Regions from separate parts of the Streptomyces sp. NPDC001828 genome, predicted to be linked through region 2. Evidence: riboswitches for the same ligand, from Rfam matches in the RefSeq annotation. Region 2 holds a riboswitch; each other region holds the start of a gene.
The links. Region 2 has a riboswitch for cobalamin ahead of ACFYZA_RS04525 (ribonucleoside triphosphate reductase). Riboswitches for the same ligand answer to the same signal wherever they lie in the genome.

Region 1 (4,205 bases), on a different contig from region 2:
GCGCCTGGTCCTCGGGGCTCAGCAGCGCCGTCGTCCCGAAGAACGAGGCGAAGACGCCGCCCCGGTCGATGTCGCCGACCACCACCACGGGCAGCCGGGCGGCTCGCGCTATGCCCATGTTGACGATGTCGGTGCGCCGCAGATTGATCTCGGCCGGGCTGCCCGCGCCTTCGCAGATCACGGCGTCGTACGTGTTCCTGAGCTCCGCGAGGCAGTCAAGGACGGGGCCGAGGAGCGCCTCTCGGCGCCCTCCGCTCAGCGCGTTCCCGGCGGACGGCCCGCCGGACGTGCCGAAGAACCCGCGGGCGCTCAGCTCGCCCACCGGCCTGCCCATGAGGACGACCTGGCTGGAGCGGTCGCTGCCGGGCTTGAGCAGCACCGGGTTCATGAGCGCGGTCGGCTCCACCCGGGCCGCCTGCGCCTGCATCGCCTGCGCCCGGCCGATCTCCGCGCCCTCGCGCGTGACGAACGAGTTCAGCGACATGTTCTGGCCCTTGAAGGGCGCGACCTTGACGCCCCGGCGCACCAGCCAGCGGCAGATCCCGGCCGTGACGACGCTCTTGCCGGCGTCCGATGTCGTGCCCGCGATCAGCAGCCCGCCACCCATGTACGTCCCCTCCTCACAGCGGCCCGCGCCACCACGGCGGTGGCCAGCGTCAGCCAGCCCACCGTGCGCGAGAGCCGTACCGCCCGTTCGATGTCCGCGACTTCGACGGCCCGCCCCGGCGCGTTCAGGACCGGCCGGTGCTCGACGCGTCCCGCGTACGAGAGCGTGCCGCCGAGCCGTACGCCGAGCGCCCCCGCGAACGCGGCTTCCACGGGGCCCGCGTTGGGGCTCGGGTGCCGGGCGGCGTCCGCGCGCCAGGCCCGTGCCGCGCCCCGGGTGTCGGGGCCCGCGAGGGCCGCGAGGACGGCGGTGAGGCGGGCGCCCGGCCAGCCCATCACGTCGTCGAGGCGCGCCGAGGCCCAGCCGTAGCGGCGGTACCTGGGCGACTTGTGCCCGACCATCGCGTCGAGGGTGTTGACCGCCCGGAAGCCCACGAGTCCGGGTACGCCCGCGAGCGCGCCCCACACCAGGGCGCCGACGACCGCGTCCGAGGTGTTCTCGGCGACCGACTCGACGACCGCGCGGGCGATGCCGTCGGCGTCCAGGGACTGCGGGTCGCGCCCGCACAGGTGCGGCAGGCGCTCCCGGGCCACCTCGATGTCGCCCGCTGCCAGCGCCCCGCCGATCGCGCGGGCCTCGCGGCCCAGCGAGGTGCCGCCCACCACCGTCCAGGTGGCGGCGGCGGTCAGCGCGACGGATGCGTGGGGGCGGCCGCGTACGGCACGGGAGACGAGGGCCGCGGCGCCCGCCGCGCCGCCCGCGCACACCAGGGTGTGCAGCGCGCCCCGGCCGCGGTCGTCGCGCCACAGTGCGCGTTCGGCGGCGGCGGCCGCCCGGCCGAACGCGGCGACGGGATGGCCGCGGCGCGGGTCGCCGAGCAGGAGGTCGCCGATGAGCCCGGCCGCGGCGCCGTAGGCGAAGGTGCGAGTGGCCCGCATGCTCAGCGCGCCGGGGCGTCGCGGAGGGGGCCGGAAGGTCTCGACGGGCAGGCGCGCATGGCGGTGTGTCCTCACTCAGGGTGTCCGCGCCCTGGTACGACGTGACCGGCGGTGAGAGTTCCTGGCTTCACGGGGATCTCTCCCCGGTGACAGTGGCGGGACCGCGCCGGATTCGCACCGGCTTCCTCTTCTGCCGCCGTAGCTGGCCGGTGCAGTCCACCACGGTGCGAGAACACCCGTCAACTTGCTGTTGACCTGCGGCGCGAGAGAGTGCCCGGCGTCACGGCGAACCGCCCCGCGGCGGGGGCCACGGGGCGGTTCGGGTGGTGCGTGCGGGTCGGGCGGTGCGACGCGCGGGTCAGGCGACGATCAGATAGATCCCGTACGCCACGGCCGCCGCGCAGAGCGCGAAGCAGGCGTACGCGCCGGTGCGGGCCATCGCCACGTTGCCCGCGGTGCCGGAGGCCGCGGCCTCCCGCTTGGTGAGGCCGACGATGCCGAGGGTGAACAGGCCCACCAGGCCGACGGTCACCGCGAGGCTGACGCCGAAGACGGAGCCGAGAGCTGCCCAGTCGATGTGCATGAGGATTCCTTAGCTGTGCCGGAGCAGCGGGGTCAGACCGTCGCCGGGGTGGGCGGATCGGCGGGGGCCACCGGGGCCGGGGACTGGATGGTGGCCTTGAGGTCGGCGGCCGCCGCGGCGAGGCCGGTCGGGGGCGGGGTGACGGCGGCGATCGCGGTGGTGATGACACCGGCGGGCTCGGCCACGGGAGTCTCGACGACCTCGTCGGCGGTGACGTTGTGGTGGTCGACCGGCTGGCGGCGCGACAGCTTCCAGATGACGCCCGAGCCGGCGATCAGGAGGACCGCGACGGCGGCGATGCCCCAGGTGCCCTGCTGGGTGAGGAACTCCGCGCCCGCGCCGACCAGGCCGGCGGCCGGCAGCGTCAGGACCCAGGCGACCGCCATGCGGCTCGCGGTGGACCAGCGGACCACTCCGCCCTTGCGGCCGAGGCCCGCGCCCATGACGGAGCCGGAGCAGACCTGGGTGGTGGAGAGCGAGAAGCCGATGTGCGAGGAGGCCAGGATGACGGTGGCGGCACCGGTCTGGGCGGCGAAGCCCTGCGGCGGGCGCAGCTCGGTCAGGCCCTTGCCCATGGTGCGGATGATGCGCCAGCCGCCGAGGTAGGTGCCCATCGCGATGGCCAGACCGGCCGAGACGATGACCCACAGCGGGGGGTTCGCGCCCGGGTGCAGCACTCCGCCGGTGACCAGGGCGAGGGTGATGATGCCCATCGTCTTCTGCGCGTCGTTGGTGCCGTGGGCGAGCGAGACGAGACCGGCCGAGGCGATCTGGCCGGCCCGGTAGCCCTTGGCGGTGGCCTTCGGGTCGGTGTTCCGGTTGATCCGGTACGTGAGCTTGGTGGCCAGCATCGCGGCGACACCCGCGACGATCGGGGCGGCGACGGCGGGGAGCAGCACCTTGGTGACGACGGTGGAGCCGTTGACCGAGCCCCAGCCGGCCGACATGACCGCGGCACCGATGAGGCCGCCGAACAGGGCGTGCGAGGAGCTGGAGGGCAGTCCGAGCAGCCAGGTCAGGAGGTTCCAGAGGATGGCACCGACCAGGGCCGCGAAGATGACCTCGGTTCTGATGCCTTTTTCGTCGATGATCCCGCCGGAGATCGTCTTGGCGACCTCCACTGACAGGAACGCGCCGACCAGGTTGAGCGCGGCGGACATGGCGACCGCCGTCTTGGGCTTCAGGGCGCCGGTCGAGATGGTGGTGGCCATCGCGTTGGCGGTGTCATGGAAACCGTTCGTGAAATCGAACACGAGAGCTGTCACGATCACAATCGCGAGCAGCAGCGTGATGTGTTCCATTTACCCAGTCAATCGTTCGACGTCAGTGGCGGGACGAACGTAAGTAACCTGAGTGAACGGAAGATGAACTGGGGCGGGCGCAGCGGTGACCGTGGCCGTTTCTCGCTCCCCGTCGGCGAGCGGGGCCCGTTCAGCGCCCGGCCGCGAACCGCTTCAACTGCGCAAAACTCCCATTGAAGAGATTCTGGTCACCCGGCAGGCTCCCGCCGCCGTTCGCGTACTGCCAGAGCGTCCAGTACGACCAGCCCGCGGGCAGCGCGCCCGGCGTGGTGGCGTACCTGGCCAGCCACAGTGCGTGGGTCGGCCCGAAGGCGCGGCTGCGCCCGGTGCAGTCGTTCCACCAGGCGGCGGTCGTGTAGATCACCGGCCGGCGCCCGGTGCGCAGCCGCACCTCGTCGCTGAACCCGGCGATCCACTGGGTCATCGCGGCCGGGCTCAGGCCGTAGCACTTGGCGGAACTGCGGCTCTTGGTGTCCTTGGCGTCCTTGGTGTCCTTGCCGTACGGGTTGTGCTCCAGGTCCACCGCGGGCGGCAGCGTCCAGCCGTCGCCGGTCCAGCCGCCGCCGTTGCGCACGAAGTAGTCGGCCTGCGCCCGGCCCGAGGACTGGCCGGGAACCGCGAAGTGGTAGGCGCCCCGGACCAGACCCGCCCTCCGGGCGCCGTCGTACTGCTGGCCGAAGTAGGGATTGCGGTACGTCGTCGCCTCGGTCGCCTTCACGTAGACGAAGGAGGCGCCCCGGCTCCTGGCCGCCGCCCAGTCGACGCTGCCCTGGTGC
Region 2 (4,205 bases):
GGCCGTTGGGGCTGTGCCCGACGGCCGCACGGGCCTGTCCCCCTGTGCTCATGGGCACTTCCCCAGGACCGCCGGGGTCGGCGCGGTCCGGGGCGGTGGAGGATCGGTGATTTTCCGGCGGAGCCCCGGCCCGGCGCATAGGGTCGGTGACATGCGCATTGTCATCGCTGGTGGTCATGGTCAGATCGCGCTGCGGCTCGAACGGCTGCTGCACGCGCGCGGGGACGAGGTCGCGGGGATCATCCGCAGGGCGGAGCAGGCGGGCGATCTGCTGGCAGCGGGCGCCGAACCCGTCGTGTGCGACCTGGAGTCGGCCTCCCTCGACGAGCTCGCCCGGCACCTCGAAGGCGCGGACGCGGCCGTGTTCGCGGCGGGTGCGGGGCCGGGCAGCGGTGTGGCCCGCAAGGACACCGTGGACCGCGCCGCGTGTTCCCTGTTCGCGGACGCGGCCGAGGCCGCCGGGGTGCGGCGCTTCATCGTCGTCTCCGCCCTGGGTGCAAGGAACGCGCCCGCACCCCGTGGCTCCGACTCCGTATTCGCCGCCTACCTGTACGCCAAGGCGGCAGCCGACGCGGACGTACGGGCGCGGGCCGGGCTCGACTGGACCATCCTGCGCCCGGGCCAGCTCACCAACGGGGCGGGCACGGGCCTGGTCACCCTCGCCGAGTCCACCGGAGGCGGTGCCATCACCCGTGACGACGTCGCCTCCGTCCTGGCGGCCCTGCTCGACGAGCCCGCGACCACGGGGCGGACGCTGGAACTGGTCGGCGGAAGCGTCCCGGTGGACAAGGCGGTCGCCTCGCTGACCGGCTGAGCCGAAGCGCCCGCCGGGCGGGAGGGAGGCGGCGAGAGCCGCTCACCTTCCGGCGCGGCCGCGCTCATATCCGCTTGCGCATCCTCACCGCTCAAGCCATCGTCGCGGAACCGAACACCGCACGAAGGCAGACATGATGACGACCCAGTCCCACCCCGTCGACCACGAGCTCGTCCAGGCCGCGTCGGACGTCGCGCGTGTTCGCTGCCGCGGCGACAACCACACGATGGCCGCCGCCGGGCGCACTCCGGACGGACGGATCATCACCGCGGTGAACGTGTACCACTTCACCGGCGGGCCTTGCGCCGAGCTGGTCCTCATCGGCACGGCCGCGGCCCAGGGCGCGTACGAGTTGGAGACGGTCGTCGCCGTGGGCGACCGTGACCGGGGGGTCGTTCCGCCGTGCGGGCGTTGCCGCCAAGTGCTTCTCGACCACTTCCCCGCCCTGCGGGTCATCGTCGGCGCGGGCGAGCGGCTCCGGACGGTCTCCGTCGCCGAGTTGCTCCCGGAGAGCTACGTCTGGGCCGATCACCAGCTCGACGCCGACCAGGCCACCCCGCCCAGCACCGGCTGACGCCCGGGGCCCGGCGCCCTCCCGCGCCCGGCGGGACTGAAGTCCCGCCGATGCAGCCCTGGTACAGGACCATGGTCACACAACATCTTGTGTCGAGTCCTCACACCACATCGCAGATGTAGTGTTTCGTTCTGCCGGTTCGACGCCTGTGGCCGAGGTCGCGCGTCGAGGCAAGAGGGAACCCGGTGGGAATCCGGGACTGCCCCGCAACGGTGAGTGGGTACGACGGTCGGGCGCAGACGCGTCCGCACGGGTCCACGAGTCCGATACCTGCCGGCGCAGCTCCGCGCGTACTCACGCCCGGAGGACGTTCCGACGCCTCGTGGGAGGGCCGACGTGACTGTTGTCGACGCCGTCGATTCCGTGACCGAATATCTGGACCGCAGCGACTGGCGGGTCAACGCCAATGCCAATCAGGGCTATTCGCTCGGCGGGCTGATCCTCAACGCCGCCGGGAAGGTCATCGCCAACTACTGGCTGGACCAGGTGTATCCGCCGGCGGTCGGGCGCGCGCACCGGGAGGGCGACCTTCACATCCACGATCTCGACATGCTCGCGGGCTACTGCGCGGGCTGGTCGCTGCGCACCCTGATCACCGAGGGGTTCAACGGGGTGCCCGGGCAGATCGACTCGGCGCCGCCACGGCACTTCTCCTCCGCCACGGGCCAGATCGTGAACTTCCTCGGCACACTGCAGAACGAGTGGGCCGGCGCCCAGGCATTCAGCTCCTTCGACACCTACATGGCGCCGTTCGTCCGCAAGGACGCGATGACGTACGGCGAGGTCCGCCAATGCGTCCAGGAGATGGTGCACAACCTGAACGTGCCCTCCCGCTGGGGCACCCAGACCCCGTTCACCAACCTCACCTTCGACTGGACCTGCCCGGCCGATCTGCGGGAGCAGGTGCCCGTGATCGGCGGCATGGAGATGGACTTCCGCTACGGGGACCTCCAGGCCGAGATGGATCTGATCAACCGCGCCTACATCGAGGTGATGGCCGAAGGCGACGCCACCGGGCGGGTGTTCACCTTTCCCATCCCCACGTACAACATCACCCGGGACTTCCCCTGGGACAGCGAGAACGCCGAGCGGCTGTTCGCGATGACGGCGAAGTACGGGCTGCCGTACTTCCAGAACTTCATCAACTCCGACCTCCAGCCGCACCAGATCCGCTCCATGTGCTGCCGGCTCCAGCTGGACCTGACCGAACTGCTCAAGCGAGGCAACGGCCTATTCGGCAGCGCGGAGCAGACGGGCTCCCTCGGGGTCGTCACCGTCAACTGCGCCCGGCTCGGCCACGTCCACGCCGGTGACGAGAGCGGCCTGTTCAGCGCGCTCGACCGGCTCCTCGACCTGGCCCGCACCAGCCTGGAGATCAAGCGGGTCACCGTGCAGGACCTGATCGACGGCGGGCTCTACCCGTACACCAAGCGCTACCTCGGAACGCTGCGCAACCACTTCTCCACCATCGGCGTGAACGGGATCAACGAGATGATCCGCAACTTCACCCACGACGCCCACGACATCACCACCCCCGAGGGGCACGGCCTGGCCGTCCGGCTGCTCGATCACGTGCGGGCCCGGATGGTCGAGTTCCAGGAGGAGACCGGGCACCTCTACAACCTGGAGGCGACCCCGGCGGAGGGCACGACGTACCGGTTCGCGAAGGAGGACCGCGATCGCTTCCCCGGCATCCTCCAGGCCGGCTCGGACGAGCACCCCTACTACACCAACTCCTCGCAACTGCCGGTCGGTTGGACCGATGACGCCTTCGCGGCGCTGGAGATGCAGGACGAGCTGCAGGGCAAGTACACCGGGGGCACGGTGCTGCACCTCTACCTGGCGGAGCGGATCTCCACCGGGGAGGCGTGCCGCAGTCTGGTGCGCCGCTCCCTCGAACGCTTCTCCCTGCCCTATCTCACGGTGACACCGACGTTCTCGATCTGCGCCTCGCACGGATACCTGGCGGGAGAGCACCCCAACTGTGCGCAGTGTGGGGCCAGTTGCGAGGTGTGGACCCGCGTCATGGGGTATCACCGGCCGGTCGCCTCCTTCAACATCGGCAAGAAGGGCGAGCATGCCGAGCGGGTCCACTTCCGTGAAGGCGCGGGGGCCGTGGCGTGATACGGATCGGCGGCTGGTCACGGCTTTCGGGCTGCGACTGGCCGGGCCGTCTGGTCACCACCGTCTTCTGCCAGGGGTGCCCGTGGCGGTGCGGATACTGTCACAACCCCGGTCTCCTGCCTCCGCGTTCGGCGCCCGTCGTGCCCTGGGACACGGTGACGTCCCATCTCGCGCGCCGTCGCGGCCTCCTGGACGGCGTCGTCTTCTCGGGCGGTGAGCCGCTGCTCCAGGCGGGTCTGGCGGGCGCTTTGCGCGAGGCTCGCGCGCTCGGCTTCGCGACCGGCCTGCACACCGGCGGCGCCTATCCGCGCCGCTTCGCGCAGCTCCTTTCGGAGGGGCTGCTCGACTGGGTCGGCTTCGACGTGAAGGCCGCCCCGGCCGCGTACGAGAAGGTGACGGGCGTCTCCAACAGCGCGGCTCCCGCTGCCCGTTGCCTGCGCCTGCTCCTGGACGCCGGGGTGCCGCACCAGATCCGGACCACGGTCGACCCGGCGCTGCTCGACCGGGCGGACGTCGCGGAGCTGGAGCGGTGGCTGGCACGGCAGGGTGTGCGCGGCCATGTGAGGCAGGAGGCCCGGCGGGTGACCTGACGCGGGGTGGCCCGGCCGCCGTGGGCAGGAGGCTCACGGCGGCCGGGCCGCGCTCTTCCTACCGGTGGGTGAACTCCGGTGGCCTCTTGTCGATGAAGGCCGT
Region 3 (4,205 bases), on a different contig from region 2:
CTTGCCCTTGGTGTCGAGGAAGTCCACGATGCCGCGCAGGGCCGCGTTGTCGGTGCCGGTCGCCGCGAGGGCGTAGGCCCCGTCGATGGTCAGTCCGAAGTCGGCGAAGCCGGTGCCGGCGACGTTCTCGTAGAAGTGGCCCTGCTTCAGCCGCGAGCCGTCGGTGAGGTAAGCGGAGCCCTTGGCGAGGTCGGGACCCTCGCCCTTGGCCCACGGAGGCGCCGAGCCGGTGGGGGAGGGACCGGTGGGCTTCGTGCTCGGATCCGTGGACGGCGGGGTCGTCGGGTCCTTGGTGGGCGGAGTGGTGGGCGGGGCCGTCCGTGTGGTGGTGAGGGTCGCCAGGTCGGTCCGCGCGCCCGCGATGACGGCGCCCCAGGTCGGGTAGATCTCCGGGTCGGTCGCGCCTTCGTCGAAGCCGAAGCCGCCGGCCTTCGTCTGCTGCCGGCCGAGCCAGGAGACGGCGGCGTCGGCGCGGGTGGTGTCGCCGAGCAGCCGCAGCGCCTGCGCTGCTTCGCCGGTCGCGGTGACGTCGCCGGTGGTGACGCCGGGATAGGCGCCGAAGGCGCCGGTGGGCAGTTGGGCCGCGCGCAGGTTCTTGCGCGCGCTCGCGACGGCGTCGTCGTGACCGCCCGCGCGCCGGAGGACGACCGTGGCGTACGGGGTGGTGGCCGGGTCGCTGGACGAGCAGGTCTCACCGGCGCGCAGCAGGGTGGGGCCGAAGCCGCCGTCCTTGCACTGATGGGCGGCGATCCGCGCGAGGGCGTCGGCCGGCACCGGGGCGTCGGCCCGCTGGAGTGCGAGGACCGCGAGGGCCTGGGTCGCCACGTCGCCGACCGCCGGGAAGTCGCCCTTGCCGACGCAGTCGGGCAGTGCTTCGGCGGTGCACATGCTCTTGGTGAGGTCACCTAGCAGGTCGTGGCCGCCGAAGGCGTGCGGGTCGTGCTCGGTGCTCTCGGCCAGCAGGGCGAGCAGCGCGGCGCCGGTGGGGCTGGGCGCCTGACCGACACCGTTGAGGTAGGCGAACTCGTCGGTGTGCGCGGCGAGATACGTGGTCATCCGGTCGAGCGCGTCACTCCTGCCGCCTGCCGCGGCGAGGGCGAGCGCCGTGCGCGCTGTCTGGTACAGGTTGGGCGCGGAGCTGCCTTCGTCGTAGATGTGGTCGCCGTCGTGGAGCAGGCCCTTCAGCCAGCCGGCCGCGGCCGTGAGGTTGACCTCGGCGGGCTCGACGACGGGCGGATGGTCGCCCGGGTCGCTCTGGCCCTGAGCGCGTACCTGGGCGGGCGTGAAGGAGGGGCCGCCGCTCGTGCCGTTGGGGTCGGTGGGGCCGAAGACCCACGCCTCGACGGAGCCGTCCTTGGGATGCTGGCTCATCGCGCCCAGCGGGCTGTACGTCCAGTAGTCCTGGCCGGGCGGTGCGATCCAGTAGGACCAGTAGGCCGTGGCCGGAGGCGTGAGCTTGCAGGCGTCCTGATCCGGCGTGGGGTACTGCGTACCCGTATCGAACTTGGCATTTCCGAGGCGGCAGATGAACGCGGGGCCGTCGTGCTCGGTACCGGTCGTCGTGAAGCCCGCCTCGTGCAGCAGGTCGTAGCCGGTGGTCGGGGTGGCGTCACAGCCACGGACGACTCCGCCGCCCCAGTGTCCGAAGTCGACGGCGACGACGGCGCCCTTGACGGATGTGCAGTCGCCCAGGGGATCGGCTGCCGCCGGTGCGGCCCCGGCGAGGAAGGACACCCCGCCACCGACCGTCAGTGCGACCGCGCACAGCGCGGAGGCGAATCTGGCCCGTATGCCTCGGCCTGGTCTGCTGGTGTGTCCCACCGTTACCCCCTGCTTCACCCGCAACGGAGTTCTGCATGGGAGAGGGGCCCCGCCGCTGGAACAGGGGCCGATCCGCACCACACCGTAGTCCGCGACGGCGTCTGTTGCTTGAGTCAGTCCGGGTAATCCGGCTTGTCCGGTGGGTACTTGAGGTACCACCGAATCCACGGTTGCGGGTCAGCGCCGGATTTCGACCGGCTTCCCCCGGAACTGACAAGAGAATCGGGCGGATCAGAACACAAGTCCGGCAAGACAGTCAAGTGGTGGGCAGTCGCGGCAGGTTGGGGTAGCGTCCGGTGCTGCCGCATGGGGGAATCTGGTGCGAATCCAGAGCTGACGCGCAACGGTGTGGACCGGCCGGGGGCCGGGGCGAGCCCGAAGACCCGTACGGCAGTCACATCAAGGAAGTCGACCACGCGCTCGGACGACGGCCTGCTGCCGCGCGCCGGGCGTCCTCGTGCGAGGGGACGGACGCGGCGGACCGGTCGGCGTCCCCTCTCCCCGGGAGTACCCGACATGACCTCCACCCGCGTTTCCCGCCGGGCCCTGCTGACGGCGGCCTGCTCGCTGAGCGCCCTGGCGCTCACGGCCGTGCCCGCCTCCGCCACTTCGTCACCCGCGCAGATAGCCACCGCCAAGACCAACGGCGTGAGCTACCTCAGATCACTTCAGGCGGCCGACGGCTCCTACGCCGGCGCCGGACTCTCCAACGAGTGGGCCTTCTCCGCGTTCGCCGCGGCCGGCACCGCCGCCGTCGACGTCACCCCGGGCGGCGACACCACGAAGAACGCCCGCGCCGTCTACCGCAACCTCCTCGCCACTCCCGCGTGGCCCAGCACCTCGCCGGTCGTGACCGACTACGAACGCGGCATCGTCAACGCCTACTCGGCCGGCATCGACCCGGCCCGCGTCTCGGCGAACCGCAACCTCATCGCGGACACCTACGCGTACTGGCAGAACTCCGCCCCCGGCTACTGGGGTGCGTCGAGCAACTTCAACGGGACCGTGTTCGCGCTGCTCTCGCTCGGCGGCGCCAGGACGCAAGCCGGCGTCCAGCGCATCCCGCAGACGCTCCTCAACGCCTCCGTCACCACCGTACGGGCCAACCAGCACAACGACGGCGGCTGGAACTTCAGCAAGGCCGAGGGCGACCCGACCGCACTCGCCGCGGCCAGTGACATCGACATGACCGGCGCCACCATGGCCTCCCTGTGCGTCTCCGGCGTCCCGGCCACCGACCCCGCCATCACCAAGGCGAAGGGCTTCCTCAAGTCGAAGCTCATCAACACCTCCGGCGCCTTCGACGCCATGTTCGGCGTCAACACCGACTCCAACGGCTGGGCCGTCTCCGGCCTGAACGCCTGCGGCATCAACCCCCAGACCGGTGACTTCCTCACGAAGGCCGGGAAGACCCCCGTGGACTTCCTGATCGCCCAGCAGTTCAAGCCCGGCGGCGGCTTCAAGTACCAGCCCAGCGACACCTCGCCGTCCGCCTATGCCTCCATCGACGGCCTGCGCGCCGTGGTGGGCGGCGGCTTCACGGCGACACCGCCGGTCCCCACCACGACCGGTGCCCCGCAGTGGGTGGCCACCTCCGGCTTCACCACGGGCACCACGTCCAAGCTGGCCCTGACCGTGGACACCGGCAGCTCGCTCAAGGTCTGCTCGGTGGCCGTCACCCCCACCGCCGCGACCCTCACCCTGGGCGCGGTGCTGGACGCGGCGACGAGCGCCGCCACCCCCGCCGGATGTGTCACCTCCGTCACCCCCGGTAGCGGAAGCGGCATCATCACGTCGGTCAACGGGCTTGCGAACAGCGGTAGTTCTACGTGGAAGGCGAGTGTCGACGGCGCCTCGGCCGCTGGCGCCAACCGTGACACCGTGATCAGCCTGGGCGACACGATCTCGCTGCGCTACGGCAGCTGAGCCCGACCACGGCGGCGTGCCCGGCGCCCGGTGCGCAGCGCTGGTAGCCGTGCTTCGGGGCGGGGGCGCCGGTAATCGCGTGGGGATGCGGTGGGGGGCCCGGGGCGGGGTAGGGGGGTGGGTAGGCTCCGGCCGAGATTCCGCTGCGGTGTCTCCTGCCGCGCCGGTCGGGAAAAGTGTGGTGCCTGCCCCTCGGGTCGAGACGATCGCCTCAAGTCGCTGTTTGGTGGCCCGAGTGGGCGGCGACATGGATTACGTGACAGCTCCGGTGTTCCGGCCGCGGCTCAGGGAACTGCTCTCCCGGGGCGAGCGCTTCGTCGTGCTGGACCTGTCGCGGGTCCAGTTCTGTGACTCGGTCGGCCTGGACATGCTGCTGGATGTGTGGCGGCGGGCGGACGGGAGCGGGACGGTGCTGGTCCTTGCGTGTGTGCCCCAGGCGTTGCGGCAGATCTTCCAGG
Region 4 (4,205 bases), on a different contig from region 2:
ACCGGCTGGACGTACTGGCTCTTCTGGGTCGTCACCGGCATCACCGAAGTCACCGCGGCCGCCCAGTACATGTCCTTCTGGACCCACGGCACCATCCCGCAATGGGCCTACGCGCTGATCTTCACGCTCATCCTGTACGCCGTGAACCTCATCTCCGTGAAGCTCTTCGGCGAGCTGGAGTTCTGGTTCTCGATGGTCAAGGTGACGGCCATCGTCGGCATGATCCTGATCTGCGCCGGCATCCTCACCGTCGGCTTCTCGGACGCGGCGGACACCGCCACCGTCGCCAACCTCTGGAGCGACGGCGGGTTCTTCCCCAAGGGCATCGGCGGCACGCTGATGACCCTGCAGATCGTGATGTTCGCCTTCCTCGCCGTCGAGCTGGTCGGTGTGACCGCGGGCGAGTCCAAGGACCCCGAGAAGACCCTGCCCAAGGCCATCAACACCGTGCCGTGGCGCATCGCCGTCTTCTACATCGGCGCCCTGATCATGATCCTCTCGGTCGTCCCGTGGCACGAGTTCCAGCCGGGCGTCAGCCCCTTCGTCGCCGCGTTCCAGAAGATGGGCCTCGGACTCGGTGCGGGCATCGTCAACTTCGTCGTGCTGACCGCCGCGCTCTCCTCCTGCAACTCGGGCATGTACTCCACCGGCCGCATGCTGCGCGACCTCGCGCTCAACGGCCAGGGCCCGAAGGCCTTCACCAAGCTCACCAAGAGCGGCACTCCGCTGATCGGCACCACGGTCTCCGCCGCCCTGATGCTGGTCGGCGTGTGGATCAACTACGTGGCGCCCGGCAAGGCCTTCGACTACGTGGTCTCCTTCGCCACCATCTCCGGCATGTGGGCCTGGATCATGATCCTGGTCTGCCAGATCCGCTACCGCCGCCAGTCGGACGCCGGCGCACTGCCGAAGTCCAGCTTCCGCGCCCCCGGGGCCCCGTACACCAGCTGGTTCGCGCTGCTCTTCATCTTCATGGTCATCGTGATGATGGGCATCGACAAGGACTCCCGCGTCTCGCTCTACTGCGCGCCGCTGTGGGCCCTGATCCTGGGCGTCTCCTACCTCGTCCTGCGGGCCAAGAACCCCGAGAACAAGGCGTTCGCCAAGCGCGACTAAGTCTCCGACCAGCACGTTCTCACCATGCGGGCCGTTACGTATCGCACCTCGATACGGGACGGCCCGCATGCTTATCCTTGCCGACATGCTGACCATCACCCAGGCCCTGTACGACCAGCTCGTCGCGCACGCCCGCGCCGACCACCCCGACGAGGCGTGCGGTGTGGTCGCGGGCCCGGCCGGCACCGGCCGCGCCGAGCGCTTCATCCCGATGCTGAACGCGGCCCGGTCGCCCACGTTCTACGAGTTCGACTCGCAGGACCTGCTGAAGCTCTACCGCGAGATGGACGACCGCGACGAGGAGCCGGTGATCGTCTACCACTCCCACACCGCGACCGAGGCCTACCCCTCCCGCACCGACGTCACCTATGCCAATGAGCCCGGCGCGCACTACGTCCTGGTGTCGACGGCGGACACGGACGGAGCCGGGGAGTTCCAGTTCCGCTCGTACCGCATCGTGGACGGCGTGATCACGGAGGAAGACGTAAGGGTCGTAGAGGCCTACTGACGGATACGCGAGCCCGGTGATCCCGCATACTGTGCGTACGCACTTTTTGATCATCGGGCGGCAGGGCCCAGGAAGCCGGTGCGAATCCGGCACGGTCCCGCCACTGTGACCGGCCCCGTGGCAAGCGCCCCGGAGCCGGAAGCCAGGAACTGACCTGCCGCCTTCTCCCGACGACAGGGGACGTGGAAATCCCCTTGGAGGAGCTCAGCCATGCTCTGGCGCCGTGCGGCCCTGGCCGCCGCCCTGCTGTTCCCGCTCGCCGCGTGCACCACCCAGGCGAAGCCCGAAGCCGGCGGCGCCACCGCCCCCGGCTTCCCCTACACGGTCACCAACTGCGGGGTGACGACGACGTTCACCGCGCCCCCCAAGCGGGCGGTGACGATGAACCAGCACGCCACGGAGGTGATGCTGGAGCTGGGCCTCGCCAAGTCCCTTGCCGGAACCGCCTACTTGGACGACAAGGTGCTGGCGAAGTACGCGGCGGACTACCGCTCGGTGCCGGTCCTCGCCGCCGAGTACCCCTCGTACGAGAAGCTCCTGGCGGCCAACCCGGACTACGTCTACGGCGGCTACGCCTCGGCGTTCGCCGCGAACGAGGGGCGCGGGCGCGAGGCGCTCGCCAAGAGCGGCATCAAGTCCCGCCTCAACGTGGAGAACTGCCCCAAGGGGGCGGCGACCACGATGGACGACGTCTACCAGGAGGTCCGCGAGGTGGGCCGCACCTTCGGCGTCGGTGACCGCGCGGAGTCGTGGATCCGCTCGGCCGAGACCACCAACGAACGCACCCGGTCGGCGCGCAAGGACAAGGCGCCCACCCCGGTCTTCGTCTACGACAGCGGCGACAAGACGGCGTTCACGGTGGGCGGCAAGGGCATAGGCAACGACATCGTGACCCGCGCGGGCGGTCGCAACGTCTTCGCGGACGACCTGAAGACGGCCTCCTTCGGCGACGCGAGCTGGGAGAACGTGGTGGCCCGCGCCCCCGAGACCATCCTGATCCTCGACTACGGCGGCACGAGCGTCGACGCCAAGAAGAAGCGGCTGCGCGACGACCCGGCCCTCGCCTCCGTCCCCGCCGTCAAGAACAACCGCTTCGCCGTCCTGCCCCTCTCCGACATGGTCACCGGCGTCCGCGCGCCGGACGCGGTCGCCAAGCTGGCCGCGCAGCTCGGGGCGGGGGAGTGAGCGGTGCCGCCGTCGCCGCGGGCCCGCTCGTGACGGCCCGTTGGCGCTACTCCCTCGTCCTCGCGGGGCTCACGCTGGTGCTGGTCGCCGGCGCCGTCGCGGGGCTCGCGCTCGGCTCGGTGCGGATCCCCGCGGGCCAGGTCCTCGCGATCGTCGACGGCAGCGCCGAGCCGAGCCCGTACCGCACGATCGTCCTGGAGGTCAGGGCGCCCCGCGTCGTGCTCGGCGCCCTCACCGGTGCCGGGCTCGCCGTCATCGGGACCGTGCTCCAGGCCCTCGTGCGCAACCCGCTCGCCGACCCGTTCCTGCTCGGCGTCTCCAGCGGCGCCTCCGCCGGAGCCGTCGCCGTGATCGTGCTCGGGGTCGGGGCCGGAGTGGCCACCACCGTCGCCCTGCCGGCCGCCGCCTTCGCGGGCGCGCTCGCCGCCCTCGTCCTCGTGTACGCCCTGGCCCGGCGCGCGGGCTCCATGACGGGCGGCCGCCTGGTGCTGGCCGGCGTCGCCGTCTCGTACGTCCTGTCGGCGCTCACCAGCCTCATCCTGGTCACCTCGGCCAGCGCCGAGCACGCCCAGGAGGTCCTGCACTGGACGCTCGGCGGACTCGGCGGCGCCCGCTGGGACATGCTCGCGCTGCCCGCCGTCGCCCTCACCCTCGGCACGCTCGTCCTGATCGCGCTCGCCCGCCCGCTCGACCTGCTCCTCGTCGGCGAGGAGGGCGCGGGCGCCCTCGGCCTCGACACCGGCCGCTTCCGCGCCGGAGTCTTCGTCCTCGCCTCCCTGCTCACCGGCGTCCTCGTCGCCTACACCGGGGCGATCGGCTTCGTCGGCCTGATGGTTCCGCACGCCGCCCGCATGGCCGTCGGCGCCGCCCACCGCACCCTGCTGCCCGTGGCGGCCCTCGGCGGGGCCGCCTTCCTGGTCCTCGCCGACCTCGCGGCCCGTACCGTCGCCGCCCCGCGCGACATCCCCGTCGGCGTCCTCACCGCGCTCACCGGCGGCCCGTTCTTCCTGTGGATGCTGCGCGGCCACGGCACCCGCACGGAAGGCGGCCCCGCATGACGACCCTGCGCACCGAGTCGCTCTCGTACACCACGCCCCAGGGCCGCACCCTGCTCCACGACATCACCCTTGGCGCCGCCGACGGCGAGACCGTCGGCCTGGTCGGCCCCAACGGCAGCGGCAAGACGACCCTGCTCCGCTGCGTCTACGCCGCCCTGCGCCCGACCGCCGGACGCGTCCTGCTCGACGACGCCGACCTGCACGCGCTGCCGGTCAAGGCCCGCGCCCGGCGCATCGCGACCGTCCCGCAGGACGCCGACGCGGGAGGCATCGAGCTGACCGTCCGCGAGATCGTCGCCATGGGCCGCTCCCCGCACCACCGCTTCTGGGAGGCCGAC

Region 1: another riboswitch for cobalamin. It lies ahead of ACFYZA_RS26065 (cobalamin biosynthesis protein); the one in region 2 lies ahead of ACFYZA_RS04525 (ribonucleoside triphosphate reductase).
Region 3: another riboswitch for cobalamin. It lies ahead of ACFYZA_RS23155 (prenyltransferase/squalene oxidase repeat-containing protein); the one in region 2 lies ahead of ACFYZA_RS04525 (ribonucleoside triphosphate reductase).
Region 4: another riboswitch for cobalamin. It lies ahead of ACFYZA_RS18580 (ABC transporter substrate-binding protein); the one in region 2 lies ahead of ACFYZA_RS04525 (ribonucleoside triphosphate reductase).

What each region holds. Positions count from the first base shown of each region.
Region 1 is NZ_JBIATV010000010.1:66,338-70,542, reverse strand. It holds gene ACFYZA_RS26070 (cobyric acid synthase) at 1-607, opposite strand, end outside; gene ACFYZA_RS26065 (cobalamin biosynthesis protein) at 589-1,545, opposite strand; cobalamin riboswitch at 1,640-1,782, opposite strand; gene ACFYZA_RS26060 (hypothetical protein) at 1,904-2,128, opposite strand; gene ACFYZA_RS26055 (anion permease) at 2,161-3,429, opposite strand; gene ACFYZA_RS26050 (GH25 family lysozyme) at 3,560-4,205, opposite strand, start outside.
Region 2 is NZ_JBIATV010000001.1:974,536-978,740, reverse strand. It holds gene ACFYZA_RS04535 (NAD(P)H-binding protein) at 152-814, shown strand; gene ACFYZA_RS04530 (cytidine deaminase family protein) at 951-1,388, shown strand; cobalamin riboswitch at 1,507-1,681, shown strand; gene ACFYZA_RS04525 (ribonucleoside triphosphate reductase) at 1,725-3,512, shown strand; gene ACFYZA_RS04520 (anaerobic ribonucleoside-triphosphate reductase activating protein) at 3,509-4,102, shown strand; gene ACFYZA_RS04515 (enoyl-CoA hydratase) at 4,161-4,205, opposite strand, start outside.
Region 3 is NZ_JBIATV010000008.1:241,526-245,730, forward strand. It holds gene ACFYZA_RS23155 (prenyltransferase/squalene oxidase repeat-containing protein) at 1-1,821, opposite strand, end outside; cobalamin riboswitch at 1,921-2,078, opposite strand; cobalamin riboswitch at 2,131-2,206, shown strand; gene ACFYZA_RS23160 (hypothetical protein) at 2,338-3,747, shown strand; gene ACFYZA_RS23165 (STAS domain-containing protein) at 3,833-4,205, shown strand, end outside.
Region 4 is NZ_JBIATV010000006.1:41,140-45,344, forward strand. It holds gene ACFYZA_RS18570 (amino acid permease) at 1-1,116, shown strand, start outside; gene ACFYZA_RS18575 (Mov34/MPN/PAD-1 family protein) at 1,202-1,624, shown strand; cobalamin riboswitch at 1,666-1,801, shown strand; gene ACFYZA_RS18580 (ABC transporter substrate-binding protein) at 1,835-2,809, shown strand; gene ACFYZA_RS18585 (FecCD family ABC transporter permease) at 2,806-3,867, shown strand; gene ACFYZA_RS18590 (ABC transporter ATP-binding protein) at 3,864-4,205, shown strand, end outside.